DNA from 3 places in the Lysinibacillus sp. NPDC056959 genome. Region 3 is predicted to be linked to each of the others. Evidence: riboswitches for the same ligand, from Rfam matches in the RefSeq annotation. Region 3 holds a riboswitch; each other region holds the start of a gene.
The links. Region 3 has a riboswitch for cobalamin ahead of ACFTQ7_RS17200 (ribonucleoside-diphosphate reductase subunit alpha). Riboswitches for the same ligand answer to the same signal wherever they lie in the genome.

Region 1 (5,103 bases), on a different contig from region 3:
AGTATCATCAATTTCTAAAAGCTGTGAAGGAACTAAATGATAATCATTTAAACTGGCACCCACGTGGAAAAGGTCATGAACTATTGCTTGAACTGATTGATAATTTACAACTTTTGAAAAGTCGACCTGGCAAAGTTTTAATGGATTTCTCACAATCCTATAGCTACGTTGTGGTGGAATCTTCATATCTTATTAATAAACAGGGACAGAAAACGATACAAGCTTAGTAAATTAAAAATGTGCGGGATGAATTTCAATACCCCGAGGTGAAGGTATATGCCTGGCAAGGTAGTAGAATGGAGTTGTCAGTATAGGGTAGATACCCGGGCGAAGCAAGAATACCCGCGGAAGGAAGGTAAATACCCGCGAAAGAAAGGCAAATACCCGCAGAAGGAAGGGGAATACCCGCGGAAGAAAGGCAAATACCCGCAGAAGGAAGGGGAATACCCGCGGAAGAAAGGCAAATACCCGCGGAAGGAAGGTAAATACCCGCGCGAAGCAAGATTACTCACAAAAGTATAGTAACTCTTCATGAAACATAAGAAAACAGGACATTGATCTAACAAATCATGTCCTGTTTTTATGAATTTAGTCAATACAATGCATTGCTGCTTGTGCTTCGTGCCATGGAACGGAGTAGCCCTTGCCTTTTGCGCAAAAAATACTAGAGGATGTATAGTCGGGATCGGCGTTCTTATCGTAGCTTATTTGCGCAATAATTTCTTCTGTATTGTGACATGTATCGTAGCCATCAAATTGTAGGGAAAGTACGCCTTTCCCATTGGTGTAGGCGGCAAAGGTTGTACTGTAGCTCATAAATGTTGAGACAGGGGCCCGGCCGGTTACAATCGCGTCATGTTCAGTTATGATTGGTGCGTCAAATGTACCAGCAGCTTGCTGAATGTCCGTCATCATGCGGCCGATGAAATCACTAGGAGCTTTAAGTTTAAAGCGGTAGTACGGCTCTAGTAATATATTTTCTGCTTGTTCGAGCCCTTGCCGTAATGCACGGAATGTTGCTTCACGGAAATCGCCACCTTCAGTATGTTTATTATGTGCGCGTCCTGTTAAGAGCGTGAAGCGAATATCTGTAACGGGAAAACTGGTTAACAGCCCATGATGATCGCGCTCGAATAAATGTTTTTCAATGAGTCGTTGATGTCCAACTGATAAATCATCGGCGTGGCATGCATTGACAAATGTATTGCCGGTGCCGCGTGTATTTGGCTCCATCAATAAATGGACTTCTGCGTAATGCTTTAATGGCTCGAAATGACCGTAACCTGTTACCGTTGTGGTAATCGTTTCCATATACAAAATCTGTGGTTCGCTAAATGAAATGTCTAGCGAGAACCGTTCATGAAGCACTTCGATAAGAACCTCGAGTTGGATGACACCCATAATATGAACATGAATTTCTTGGAATTTTTCATGCCATAGCACACGTAATGAAGGTTCTTCTGCTTCAAGAATACGGAAAGTTTTTAACACGTCCTTTATATGCTGAGTGCCTTCATAATGTACTTTTGCCTGTAAAGTCGGTACTAACTCAAAGGGCTGAGAATTATTCGAAGAACCAATAATATCGCCGATGTTTGCTTGACTAATCCCTTTTACTGCGAAAATCTCCCCAGCCTCTATCTTTTGAGTAGTTTCATACCGGTTGCCATTGTATAGTCGAATCTCCGTCACTTTTTCAGTCACGTCTCCAAATGAAAGTTCATCACGGACATGTAACGTTCCTTGCAAAGATTTGATAAAAGTTAAGCGTTGATGTCCATCATGACGAATTTTAAACACCTCACCTTGAAACGGAGCGTTGTTATTAAATTGTGTCTCTGTAAGGAGGGGGAGCTGTGTTAGGAATTCCTTTATTCCACTATCTTTTAAGGCAGACCCAGTAAAACATAGAAAGGCCTTTTCCTGTTTAATCATCCGAGATAAATGAGTAAGGCAGCTAGAGCTATCCAATGTTTCATTGAGAAAAGCATCGAGAAGTTGTTCATCACGTTCAGCAAGCCGCTCCATTATGTCGTTTGAAACATAGTCGGAACGGAGCGGTTCGTCTACGAATAAAACATCTGCAGAGCAATCCTTTTGAAGCGCAGCCATTACAGCTTCAACATCTGCTCCTTCACGATCAATTTTGTTAATAAAAAAGAAGGTTGGAACATGATATTGGCGTAAAAGTTGCCACACTGTTTCAGTATGACCTTGTATTCCTTCGACAGCACTAACAATAATAATGGCATAATCCATAACCCGAATGGCACGCTCCATCTCTGGAGAGAAATCGACGTGCCCTGGTGTATCGATCAACGTATATGTATCATCCCCAAACGTCATGCGGCCTTGCTCCGCAAAAATCGTAATGCCTCGCTGACGCTCCAACTCATGATTATCTAGAAATGTGTCCTGGTGATCCACTCGTCCACGAGCTTGAATACTGTTTGTATGAAATAGTAACTGCTCAGAAAATGTTGTTTTACCGGCATCCACGTGAGCAAGTACTCCAATTGTTACATGCATAAAAAGATCCTCGTTTCTATTCATTCATTTAACAACATTGTAACAGAATTGGTATAAAAAATATTTCATATAGTGTTTATGTCGCAATAGTGTTAATATATGTATGATTGCGAATCTACTAGTCAATCAATATATACAACAAAATAAAAACGACGTATTGGTGTAAATGACCTTTGTTATTTGCTTAAAAGGGAAATCGGTGTAAATCCGATGCTGTCCCGCAACTGTAAATGGGGAGTCTATACAAGATGCCACTGTAGCCACGCTATGGGAAGGCGTATAGATGATGAACCTAAGCCAGGATACCTGCCAATATGTATGTATTACTGAATCCACGAGGATGGGGATAGTGAATAGGTTGAAAAACCTTTCTTTTGCTATGCTAACCTCTTGGAAACAAGGGGGTTTTTTTATGCCCTTTTCTAGAATCGCTATCTGGTAGCATAGGAGTCTAAACGATTTCTTTCTATATATTTAACATCAAAGGAGAAGAGGATATGAAGAAATGGAATAGCTTATGGCTAGTCTTTGCGATCGCATTGGTAGCTATATTGGGTGCATGTAGTGAAAAGGACAAACTAGAATCTGCTACACAAAGTGAGAAGGTAGAGCCTTCACAAGCTGAAAAGTCAGACATAACGATTGAAAATAATGGAACAACTCAAGTATATAAGGAAGCCCCAAAAAAAGCGATTAGCTTAAATCAGCACGTGACAGAAATTATGTTAGCTTTAGAGCTAGAAGATTCAATGGTAGGGACGGCGTACTTAGATGACAAAATTTATGAGCCCCTACAAGCGGCCTATGATAAAGTGCCTGTGTTAGCAAAACAGTATCCTACAAAGGAGCAGGTTATTGATGCAGAAGCAGATTTTTTATTAGGTGGTTGGAAAAGCGCCTTTGGAGAGAAAGGTGTTGGAACACAAAAAGAGCTTGAAACATTAGGCATTCACACTTATTTACATACAGCCTCAATCATGACGAAACCAACTTTAGACGATATTTTCACAGATATTCGAAATATCGCAAAAATTTTCCGTGTTGAAGATCGTGGAGAAGCACTAATTGAAAAAATGACAAAGGATGTAGAGGATGTCCGTGCAAAACTACCGCAAAATGGAGAAGAACTGCCTGTTTTAGTGTTTGATAGTGGTGATAAAGAGATCTTCACTGCAGGACAAAACATTATGAATGAACTTGTTACGATGGCCGGCGGTAAAAATATTTTTGGTGATGTGGAATCGGGTTGGACTACGGTGTCCAAAGAAGAAACAGTAGAACGTAATCCAGCGGTCGTAGTTGTCATAGATTACGGAGAAACAACAGCGGAAGCAAAAATAAACTTCTTAAAAAATGATCCAGCCTTGAAGGAAATGGAAGCAGTCAAAAACGAACGCTTTGTGATTCTACCACTTTCTGCTGCATCTGAAGGGGTACGTGCTGCAGAAGCCATTCAAATTTTGGCGAAAGGCTTCTATCCTGAGAGTTTTTAAGTATCCAATAAATGGGGGGCTAGCAATTGGCTAGCTCCTTTTTCATAAGGAGAAGTATTTATGAATGCATTCCGTTCGAATATACCGGACAAAACCTTCGAAAACTTAAACAATAATGGGGATTTTACTCGCCTTGCCGTAAGCCCAGGCATTATTAATAAACATTATACCCCTGCACAATTCCAAACAATAGCAAAGGTTGTAGGGGAAAAGGGTGCCATAAAATACTCTGCCTCTTACAGCATATTATTATCTATCCCAACAGTAGAAATTGAAAAGACGATTGAGGAGCTAGAAGACGCTGGCCTTTATGTGGCAAAGCAAGGTCCGATTGTAGCGATGAAAGCGTGTGATTTTTGTGATGGTGACAAAATGGAGGCAGCACCAATTACAGAAAAGCTATATCATTCATTAAAAGGAATCACTGTCCCTACAAGATTACGTGTAAACGTCAATGGCTGTGCCTCTGCTTGTTATAATGCGGTGTATGATGATATTGGGCTTGTTTATCAAAAGGATAGCTTTGATGTCTATTTAGGAGCAGTGCCGATGGGAGCGAATGCAAAAGCCGGGACACTCTTTGCGAAAAAGGTAGGGGTAGAGCTTATTGAAGGCTTTTTAAAGCAAATCATTGAGCTCTATCAGAAACATGCTCGTCCGAATGAACCCTTTTATAAATTTTATCGCAGAACAAATTCTGCTGATTATTGGAAAGATTTAAACTGACTCATTATCATAATGTGGGTTCGACTTACGTACTGATTGGGTGCTTTACTAGGTGCGTCTGATAAGCCGCTATATGTGAGGATAAGAAGCAAGAAGTGGATTTCATTGGCATATCAATTTACCTTAAAAAGAGGCAAGGACTTACGAAATAAATTATTTTAAATCATAAAAGCGCAAGAAATCATCATTTAAAAAATTGATTTCTTGCGTTTTTTAGTTTTGGCTAATATTGTCCCATCTTCTCGATTTACAAAAATTTTTGTTAAGTTGTTTGGATTTAGAGAGATAGTGTTATGTGTTCTACATAGCATTAGATAACTTTATCATTTCAGACCATGTATTGCAGAAGGACCGT
Region 2 (5,103 bases), on a different contig from region 3:
TCTGGGATATAGGTTAAATATGGCTTACCTGTCAGTGGATGTGTTTGAATATCGGCATAAACCCCAAATACATCTTGTAATAATGTCGGTGTAAGTACTTCTTCTGGCGTGCCAAAACAAACAATTCGACCTTGCTGTAAAACATAAATTTGATCGCAATACATAGCCGCAATGTTTAAATCGTGGATTGCAGCAACAACTGTTAATTGTAAGGTTTGAATTAGATCCATAAGCTGCAATTGATGCTGAATATCTAGATGATTTGTTGGCTCATCTAAAATAAGCACTTGTGCTTGCTGAGCAAGGGCACGGGCAACCATCACACGCTTTTTTTCGCCACCCGAAAGAGAGCTATAGCTACGTTTCTCTAAATGAGCGATACCCGTTTGCTTCAGTGCATCCTTTACGATTTGAAAATCTTTCTCTTGATCAAACTCCAATAGTTTTTTATGGGGTGTTCTCCCCATACTCACTAAATCATGCACTGTAAAATCAAATAAGACCGGTGTTTCTTGACTCACAACTGCTAGATTTTTAGCTATGTTTTTACTCGATTGCTTTAGAATATCTTGTTCATTTAATAACACTGTTCCACTTTCTGGTTTTAATAAACGGTACATATTCTTTAATAGCGTTGACTTCCCACTACCATTAGGACCGATCAACCCAACAAATTGCTTGTCCTTTATTTGAACATTTACTTCATGTAATATGCGTTCATCGGAAATGGAGAATGATATTTGTTTCGCTTCTAATGTCATATTTTTTTAATCTCCTTCACCGAAAGAATAATTGTTACGACGTAGCAGCCAAATGAAAAATGGGCCTCCGCAAAAAGCCGTGATAATTCCTATCGGCATTTCCTCAGGGGCAATTAATATTCGAGCAAGTGCATCTGCCCAAACTAAGAAGATCCCCCCTAATAATGCGCTAATCGGTATGACATACTTATGATTTGAACCTACAATTAGCCGTACAATATGTGGAATGATTAAACCAACAAATCCAATTGAGCCACTTACAGCAACCAGCACACCCGTTAATAACGATACTAATAAAATAAGCTGTATTCGAAATTGTTGTAAGTTAACCCCTAATGTAACTGCGGCTTCTTCTCCAAGAAGTAATAAATTTAAGCTGCGATAGTTGAGCCATAACAAGGCAAATACTGCAATAAAAATGACTGCAGGAATTACAAGAATACTCCATTTCGCACCTGCTAGGCTTCCTAGCATCCAAAACATGACTGCCTTCATTCCCCCCTCTTGCTTCGACAACATTAAGATAAAATTTGAAATAGCAGATAAAATAAATGACACCGCCATCCCTGAAAGCAAAAGTCGAAAGACGGATACTCTACCGCCAACATGCGATAAGAAGAAAACTAACCCCATTGCTGTGAGAGAGCCTAAAAAAGCCGATACGGAAAGAGCATAAACGCCCAGAAATGAAAAGGCACCTAAAATGATGACAGCTGTGGCACCAACCGTCGCTCCAGAAGAAATCCCTAAAATATATGGTTCTGCAATTGAATTACGAACGAGCGCCTGAATAGCTGCTCCTGCAATTGCCAAGCCTGCTCCGACGATAGCAGCGAGTAATACACGCGGAGCCCTTATTTGCCAAATGATAATTTCCTGTGAGCGACTCCAATCTTGTTCGATTGAGCTTTGAATAATAGGGATTTTAGAAAGGATAACCTTCCATACATAAAGTGGCGTAACGGAAACCGATCCAACCATAATTGCAATTGTCATTGAAATAATAAGTAGTAGAAGAAGGGTCATTGAAAGTAACATAAATTTTCTATTCATCTTTTTATTAACTCCTAATCATTAAACATTAATTTCATCTAGCCGTAATTGTAGCTGATACTCTGCTACTATTTGCAGTACGAAGATAAATGAAAGAAAAAAGGGTATTCCATGCAAATGCGCATGGAAATACCCTAGAATCAATTATGCCTGGCATAATCGCGTCTTTCAGCGTGTATTTGGACACCTGCTGAAAGAAATTAAACAAAGTTAGATTTTCTTCTACTATTGTCCGTAATCGCTTTCATCCTCGTGGGCATTACAGGAATAACTAAATGGCAGGTCTCCTGGCTTCGAATCAATGTACCTATGATTGCCTTCCCATTCTAGAACAGTGGCTAAATCATCATAGAACTCCTCGTTACAGTTGCGGGACAGCGTCGGATTTGCACCGATTTCCCTTTTAAGTGACACATTGTACAAGATGTCACACCATTAGTATCGAATGATTTAAAATTATGACAATTCTATCATATATTTCAATAGTTAGTCTATACTATCAATCATTTATCAAGTTAAGAAACACCTTTATGTTAACCTAAAATAATAATAAAATTGACACAAAAACTTTATTTTTTTACACTATTATTATCAACATTACTTTTTAGGGGTGACATAATGACAACCGTTGTGGAACATACACATCAAAAATTAAGAACAGTAGATATTGCATACATTGGACTATTTTCAACATTAATGATGATAGGAGCTAATATTACGTCCATTGTACCTTTCATGGTTGTTGGCGGAGTACCGATCACATTACAAACGTTTTTTGCTATTTTAGCGGGACTTATTCTCGGTAGTAGAAAAGGGGCACTCGCTTGTACTGTTTATATGTGCATCGGTTTAGCAGGCGCACCTGTATTTGCACGATTCAGCGGAGGCTTTGGACAAATTTTAAGTCCTACATTTGGTTTCATTGTCTCGTTTATATTAGCAGCATTTGTCGCAGGGCTTATTGTAGAACGCATTGGAACGAAGAAAAGCTATGTAGTTGCTGCATTAGTTGCAACTGCTATTAATTATTTATTAGGGACAAATTGGATGTACTTTGCCTATAAGCTATGGGCTAGTGCGCCTGATGCTTTCACGTATAAAATAGCATGGCTTTGGATGATGCCTCCTTTGCCAAAGGATATTATTTTAGCTATATTCGCGGGTATTTTTGCATACCGTCTTCAAAAGGTATTAAAAATAATTCCAATCAAATAAAGGTTCATCACCAAAACGTAGGTTGATTTCCGTTCCGACTTATATATAAGGCAAAGAGTGTCGGGGCTTTAACCTCTATCATAAACTAAACAAATATTTTAAAACCTAAAAATGTCCCATCAGTATTTTACATACTAATGGGACATTCTATTGTTAAACGTATGTTTTCATCCAGTTTAAGAAGTTATCAATAACTACATCTAGGAATTTGATAGTACCCTCATCTGTTAAATTGCCTTCAGCATCAAATTTAGTGTGTACTGCGCCAATATAAACATCATTACCACTAAGTAATGGTGAATTTACTCCAGGTGAGAATAAAATATCTCTTAAGTGTAATTGTGCTTTAACAGTACCTAAGTTACCCATTGATGCACCCATCATGAATGATGGCTTGCCAATCATTACTTTATCAACGCGAGATAACCAATCGATGGCGTTAACCATAACACCTGGCACTGTACCATTATATTCTGGAGTCAGCCAAAGAACGGCATCCGCCTCTTTTACTTTTGCTTTAAAATCTAATACTGTTTGCGGTGCTTCATTTTCGATATCTTGGTTATACATTGGTAGGTCTTTTAAGCTTAATACTTCAAGATCCAATTCCTCCGCATAACGCTTTTGAATAAATTTCGCTAACTGCAGATTATAAGATTCTTTACGGATACTACCTACGATTGCTACTACTTTCACAATATTTCCTCCTAAATGTGCATTAAATTTATTTTTTGTAAAGCACTTTTATTTTATACCGACCTAATAATAGGTTGCAAATTCCTCAACTGGTTTACGATAACCACGCAAGCGGCGACTACTTTCTTTTTCCTTACCAATTGTAATCATTAGCGCAATTTCTTGTGTTTCCGGGACATTAAAAAGGGCTCTCATTTGTTGGTGATCAAAGCCGATCATTGGACATGTATCCCATCCACGATTTTTGGCTGCCAACATAAATAACATAGCTGAAAGTGAAGCGTTACGAATAGCCTCCTCTTTCTTAAACTCCTCGCCGCGCTCATTATAAAATTTTGTATTTTCTTCAACAAGATTTTCTAACTCACAAGCATTAATAATGCCTAAGTCTACCATCCCTTGACTAAGGTTAGCAGTTTTTTTATAGGCTTCTTTATCTCCTAAAACAAGTATAACCGCCGAGGCTGAGTGCACTTTATATTGCCCGTATGCTGCTTCTCTTACTTTTTCTTTTTTTTCTTCATCTAAGACAACGATGTAATTAGCATGCTGTAAATTAAAAGCAGATGGAGCAAGTTTGACATCCTCCAAAATAGGACGTATATCTTCTTCGCTCATCTTAATACCCTCTATAAAATTATTCGCAGAACGACGCTTATCTATTACCTTTGCAAACTCCATCCAATTGACCTCCAATCATTTTCTTTTAAAAATATGTAATTTCCATTCAGCGAGGCTTGTGTTTCTCTACTGAATGGAATGAAAAGTATTACTCTTATTCTTTATCGAACGTAATCGTACTTCTTACAGTGTCAATAGGACGAACAAGCTCTTCAATTTGTGCACGCTTTGGCTCTAAAAACGGTGGCAACGATAATTTTTCACCTAATGTTTCATAAGGCTCGTCCCCCATAAATCCTGGGCCATCAGTAGCTAGCTCAAATAAAATTTGTGGTGCAACTCGTGCATAAAGGGATTCAAAGAAGTGACGGTTTACATAACCCGAAGTATGGAAGCCAAAGCTTTCAAATCGTTCAGTCCATTCATCTAATACAGCGCGATCCTCTACGCGGAATGCTGCATGATGTACTGTACCGAAGCCTTGACGAGCTACTGGTAAAACTGCGTTAAACTCTACAATGATTTGTGCACCGTTTCCGCCTTCACCAACCTCAAATAAATGGAAATCCCCTTCCTCTGCAATTTCTGTAAAGAGCATCACTTTTTCTAGCACCTCTTTGAAATATTTTAAATTGGCAACTCTTACAAAAACTGGACCTAAGCCTGTAATTGCGTATTCTAGAGGAATCGGTCCATCTTGCCATGGAGTGCCTGATGCAACGCCTGTATTGTTTTCATCAGAAATAAGTTGATATTG
Region 3 (5,103 bases):
TGTGCTTTCAGTGCTATTTTTAGTGCTTGGTAAATTTGTCATACTTCACGAATTATTCGTACAGCAAAAGTTTGAACTGTGGATGCTTGTATTTATTCCGTTATGTACACGAGTAGGTATGAGCTTTTATTTTATGTCGCTTAATTGCTCAAAGGAAAAGGGGCTTGCCTACTTTTTTAAAACACATATTAAGCCGGGTTTACTAATCTGCTGTATGCTTTTAACATTAGTTGTAGCATACAGTAGCTTGTTGTTTGTAACGGGCTTCACAATTGTTCCGTTCGTGTTGATGGCAGTACTAGCGATTGCTTTTTTAGTCTTTCGGCAATTTACAGTGCGTAACTTTGGCGGTGTTTCTGGGGATTTACTCGGTGCATCAATTGAAGGAATGGAGGTTGTACTGTGGGTGACGTTGTTACTGTGCGCTTAATGAGACATGCACCAACAAAGGAAAATTTAGAAAAGCGTTATATCGGCTGGACAGATTCTTCATTAGCTGATGCATCTTTACTCCCTATTGTTGATCAAGAGGTCATCAAGGTGTATGGGAGTGATTTACTACGCTGTAGAGAAACAGCCGTCCGATATTTTCCGAATGCAGCTTACGTGTCTGATCGGAGATTTCGAGAGTCGAATTTCGGAGAATTTGAAGGGCTCACATATGAGGACTTACAATCCAATCGTCGTTATTGTGCATGGTTAGATGATCCTGTAAAGTCTCCACCTCCAAGGGGAGAAGGCTTTGATATGTTTTGTGCACGTGTTTTGGAAGGGTTCACTGCATTACCAAAAGGGGAAGATGTGTATCATCTCGTTGTCCATGGCGGGGTTATTCGAGCGCTACTCGTAGCCTTTGCTCCAACTGAGCAACCTTTTTGGTCCTATCAAACACCGCATGATAAAATGTTTTCTTTAACGTTTTCAAGAAAGGCTTGGGAGGAGGGAGCAAGATGCATGTCTTTATCGGAGGAGCCTATAGTGGAAAAACCGACTATGTCATGAAATTACTTGCAGGTCAAAACGTTGTGCTACTGGATGGCACTCTACCTGATGGCGCTCCTACTTGTGATGTACTAGTTATAAAAAATATAGAGAAATGGCTCGTAACACAAGACCTTGAGGATGATGAACCTCTTGTCAGAACTATTTTGACAAGACTAAAGACCCTTGAAGAAAATTGTGCCTTGTATATAATTGTGACCGACATGGGACGTGGTGTTGTGCCGATGGACAAACAGGCACGATTATTACGTGATACATGTGGGCGTTTGTACCAAGCATTGTTTGCTGAAGCCGAACAAGTCGTACGCATTTGGTACGGTATTGGGGAACAGATCAAATGATATAGTAACTTGCTTGCAGAGTTTGTAAGACACTTCACAAATGTGGTGATGACATTTGCAAAGACGCATGCTTTGTATATAAGTTGATTGGAGTAGAGGCTAGGCGACTCTTTGGGGAATAGCGATATAGAAGAACGAAGGATAAATGCATCACGTCCTGTGATAACGCCTTCGTGACCAACATCGTGTTGCCCCGACGCCCCCAGGAAGCTCTGCGCGAAAGCGAAGCGTCAGCGGCGAATGTTTTATCTGTGCGAAAGCAAAGGGTCAGCGATAAAGCGCACAGCCGGAACGGAAATCAACCCCACGCTTTGATGAAAAAATTTAACGGAAAGAGGCAATGGAATGGATCGACAAAAATTGATGAAATTGACGCTCACTGCCATGGTAGCGGCAATTTGTGCAGTAGGTGCAGTCATTAAAATTCCAACATTTATTACAACTGCTGCGCTTGACTCTGCACCGGCATTTTTGAGCGTTGTATTTTTATCGCCAGTATTAGCTGGTGTTGCGGGAGTCATTGGGCATTTTATCTCAGCCCTAACTACTGGCTTCCCTTTTGGACCACTACATATAATTATCGCAGTGGAAATGTTTATCGTTGTATGGATCTTTGGGGTTATGCATAAAAAAGGCATGCATTTCTGGAAATGGCCTGTGGCACTTATTTTAAATGGTGTCGTGGCACCTATACCATTTTACTTTATTATTAGTCCGGCGTTTTACTGGACGTCATTGACTAGTCTTCCACTGGCAACACTCATTAATCTAGTGATCGTTGCGGTGGCGATGCCAGTTCTGTCGAAGGTGTTTGTGCGTAAGGAAGGTCGAGTACATTGAGAAATGCAATAAAAATAGGTGAGTTCATTGCGACAACCGATAATGCCGCTGCAATTGGCGAAAAGCTACAAGATGTTGTGTCTGCTCCAGATCAGCTTACAGCATATTTTACTGCACGTGTTACATTTTTAGAGCAGCTTGCTGCAAATGCTTTACCAAAGCATATTTTACTTGCTAATTTTTCAGGGGATGCTGCATGGTCTCGTTATGTTGCAGGCATTCAACAGGTTTTTGAGGAGGCTGGCCTTTTTTGTCCGCAAATAGACGGTAGTTCAGAGACTAATATGCCAACTTTACAATCAGGCTTGTCAATAACGATGCTTGGGGAGCAGCAGAAACGTACAGCAACTAAGCATGAGCAACTAAGTTGGTACACATATGGTTTGCCACTTGTAGGCAATGAAATCCTTGCACAACCTGAAGATGTCGCACAGCTGCAACCTATTTTTCAAGCGTGGAAAGAGGGAATTGTGCAGCAAGTATGGCCAGTTGGATCAAAAGGTTTACAAGCAGAATTTAGCCGACTTTTTGGCGAGCAACAGGTCAATAGTGCATTAGATATTGAGAAAACGGCTGGTCCATGTGCAGTAGTTTTACTAGGAATTAATCCAGAAAAAGAGCAGCTAGTACAAAAATATTTTCCTAGAAATTTTGAAAAACTACGTAAAACTGCATTGTAATCGGGCTTGCTTCGAGAAAAAGTAGCACTTTAAAAAATTCAAGGGGCAAAACGCCTATTGCAACTATAAACACTATATGTTAGATTTGTTTAGGAGTTAAAACACAATATATAGTATTTTGGACGAGCGGTACCAAATATGGTTTAAAAGGGAATTCGGAAAAGAGTCATCTTAGGCCGAAGCTGTCCCCGCAACTGTAAGTGCTGACAAATGATGAATAGGCCACTGTAAAGAACGGGAAGGCCATCATTTGGAGGAAGCATGAGCCAGGAGACCTGCCGATCTGTTCAAGACAGCAACACATTCTTCGGGGATTGAGAAGTGGAGGCGAGAGATTTGTCCACTTCTTAGTGTGCATGTCCTTCATTTCCATTTCCGATTTTACTGCGATCACGTAACCGATAAGTGTTGCGTGATCGCTTTTTGTGTTGCTGGAGAAAGAAAGGGAGAGAATGTATACATGACAATTCAAATCGAACAGCAAATTGCTAAGCTCAAGAAAAGTTATACGGAGGATGAACTCGAAAGTTTTGTAAGATTATCGGATCGATGGCTACGAAAAAACGACAATGCGACATTTGAAGCATGGGCGGATGCGATGATTTTACAAACGCTTAGCCTAATTGATGAGGAGGAGCCATACTGGACATTCGTCGCAGCTCAAATTTATTTAGAAAAACTATATGATCAATTTGCAATGCGCCGTGGCGTTTCAGTGCAAGATGTTTATAAATGTTTCCCGGAACAATTAGCACGCTATACAGAAGCTGGTTTGTATCATGAAAGTTTAACAACAAAATATAGTGAGCAGGATCTTCAAGAACTCGCTTCCTATTTAGAATCAAGTCGAGATGAATTGTTTACGTATATTGGCTTAAAAACATTAATGGACCGCTATGTAGTCCGTGATTACACGAAAACACCAGTAGAGCTACCACAGGAACGATGGATGGTCATTGCGATGACCCTTATGCAGGATGAAACAGAAAATCGTTTAGAAAAAGTACGTGAATCTTACTGGGCAATGAGTAATTTATATATGACTGTGGCAACACCTACATTATCGAATGCAGGTAAAACACATGGCCAGCTATCTAGCTGCTTTATCGATACAGTAGATGATAGTTTACAAAGTATTTATGACACGAATACAGATGTTGCAACATTATCGAAATACGGTGGTGGTATTGGTGTTTATATGGGTAAAATTCGTAGCCGAGGCTCATCAATTAAAGGCTTTAAAGGTGCATCTAGTGGTGTTCTACCATGGATTAAACAGCTTAATAATACGGCGGTTTCAGTCGATCAGCTAGGTCAACGACAAGGAGCTATTGCTGTTTATTTAGATGTTTGGCACAAAGACGTCTTTACGTTTTTAGATTTACGCTTAAACAATGGGGATGAGCGTTTGCGTGCCCATGATATTTTCACAGGGCTATGCTTACCGGATTTATTTATGGAAACGGTTGAAGAGCGCGGGGAATGGCATTTATTTGATCCACATGAAGTACGAGAAGTTATGGGCTTTTCACTAGAGGATTTCTACGATGAGAAAAAAGGTGATGGCACTTTCCGTACTAAATATGCAGAATGTATTGCGAATCCATTATTAAGCCGTGAAGTTGTGCCAGCGATTGATATTATGAAACGTATTATGCGCTCGCAGCTTGAAACAGGCGTGCCGTTTATGTTTTATCGAGATGAAGTAAATCGCATGAATCCGAATAAGCATGAGGGAATGGTTTATAGCTCGAACCTGTGCACAGAAATATTCCAAAATATGTCAGCTACTGAATTCGAGTCTATTACTCTAGAAGATGATGTTATCGTAACACGTCGCAAGCCTGGCGATTTCGTTGTATGTAACTTATCATCTATCAATTTAGGTAGAGCTGTACCGGCTGGTGTTTTAGAAAAATTAATTCCGATTCAAGTACGTATGTTAGATAATGTTATTGCGTTAAATACAATTCCAGTAAAACAAGCAGAGCGTACGAACTTACGCTACCGAGGCATTGGACTTGGAACATTTGGCTGGCATCATTTATTAGCTTTGAAAGAAATTCAATGGGAGTCTGAGGAAGCTGTAGAATTTGCGGACAAGCTATATGAGGAAATTGCGTATTTAACGATTCGCGCTTCTAACGATTTGGCAAGTGAAAAAGGAGCCTACCCATTATTTGAAGGCTCAGATTGGCATACTGGTGCGTATTTTGAAAAACGTGGATACGACAGCAATA

Region 1: linked by a shared signal. The riboswitch ahead of ACFTQ7_RS09415 (ABC transporter substrate-binding protein) and the one ahead of ACFTQ7_RS17200 (ribonucleoside-diphosphate reductase subunit alpha) in region 3 are both predicted to bind cobalamin.
Region 2: linked by a shared signal. The riboswitch ahead of ACFTQ7_RS19275 (FecCD family ABC transporter permease) and the one ahead of ACFTQ7_RS17200 (ribonucleoside-diphosphate reductase subunit alpha) in region 3 are both predicted to bind cobalamin.

What each region holds. Positions count from the first base shown of each region.
Region 1 is NZ_JBHURE010000006.1:39,961-45,063, forward strand. It holds gene ACFTQ7_RS09405 (hypothetical protein) at 1-227, shown strand, start outside; gene ACFTQ7_RS09410 (GTP-binding protein) at 589-2,529, opposite strand; cobalamin riboswitch at 2,671-2,857, shown strand; gene ACFTQ7_RS09415 (ABC transporter substrate-binding protein) at 3,027-4,022, shown strand; gene ACFTQ7_RS09420 (precorrin-3B methylase) at 4,083-4,748, shown strand.
Region 2 is NZ_JBHURE010000021.1:53,050-58,152, forward strand. It holds gene ACFTQ7_RS19270 (heme ABC transporter ATP-binding protein) at 1-761, opposite strand, end outside; gene ACFTQ7_RS19275 (FecCD family ABC transporter permease) at 768-1,814, opposite strand; cobalamin riboswitch at 2,075-2,266, opposite strand; gene ACFTQ7_RS19280 (biotin transporter BioY) at 2,433-3,029, shown strand; gene ACFTQ7_RS19285 (NADPH-dependent FMN reductase) at 3,183-3,725, opposite strand; gene ACFTQ7_RS19290 (nitroreductase family protein) at 3,789-4,406, opposite strand; gene ACFTQ7_RS19295 (ring-cleaving dioxygenase) at 4,501-5,103, opposite strand, start outside.
Region 3 is NZ_JBHURE010000016.1:80,448-85,550, forward strand. It holds gene cobS (adenosylcobinamide-GDP ribazoletransferase) at 1-430, shown strand, start outside; gene ACFTQ7_RS17180 (histidine phosphatase family protein) at 403-1,002, shown strand; gene ACFTQ7_RS17185 (bifunctional adenosylcobinamide kinase/adenosylcobinamide-phosphate guanylyltransferase) at 951-1,343, shown strand; gene ACFTQ7_RS17190 (ECF transporter S component) at 1,689-2,183, shown strand; gene ACFTQ7_RS17195 (hypothetical protein) at 2,180-2,863, shown strand; cobalamin riboswitch at 2,974-3,160, shown strand; gene ACFTQ7_RS17200 (ribonucleoside-diphosphate reductase subunit alpha) at 3,324-5,103, shown strand, end outside.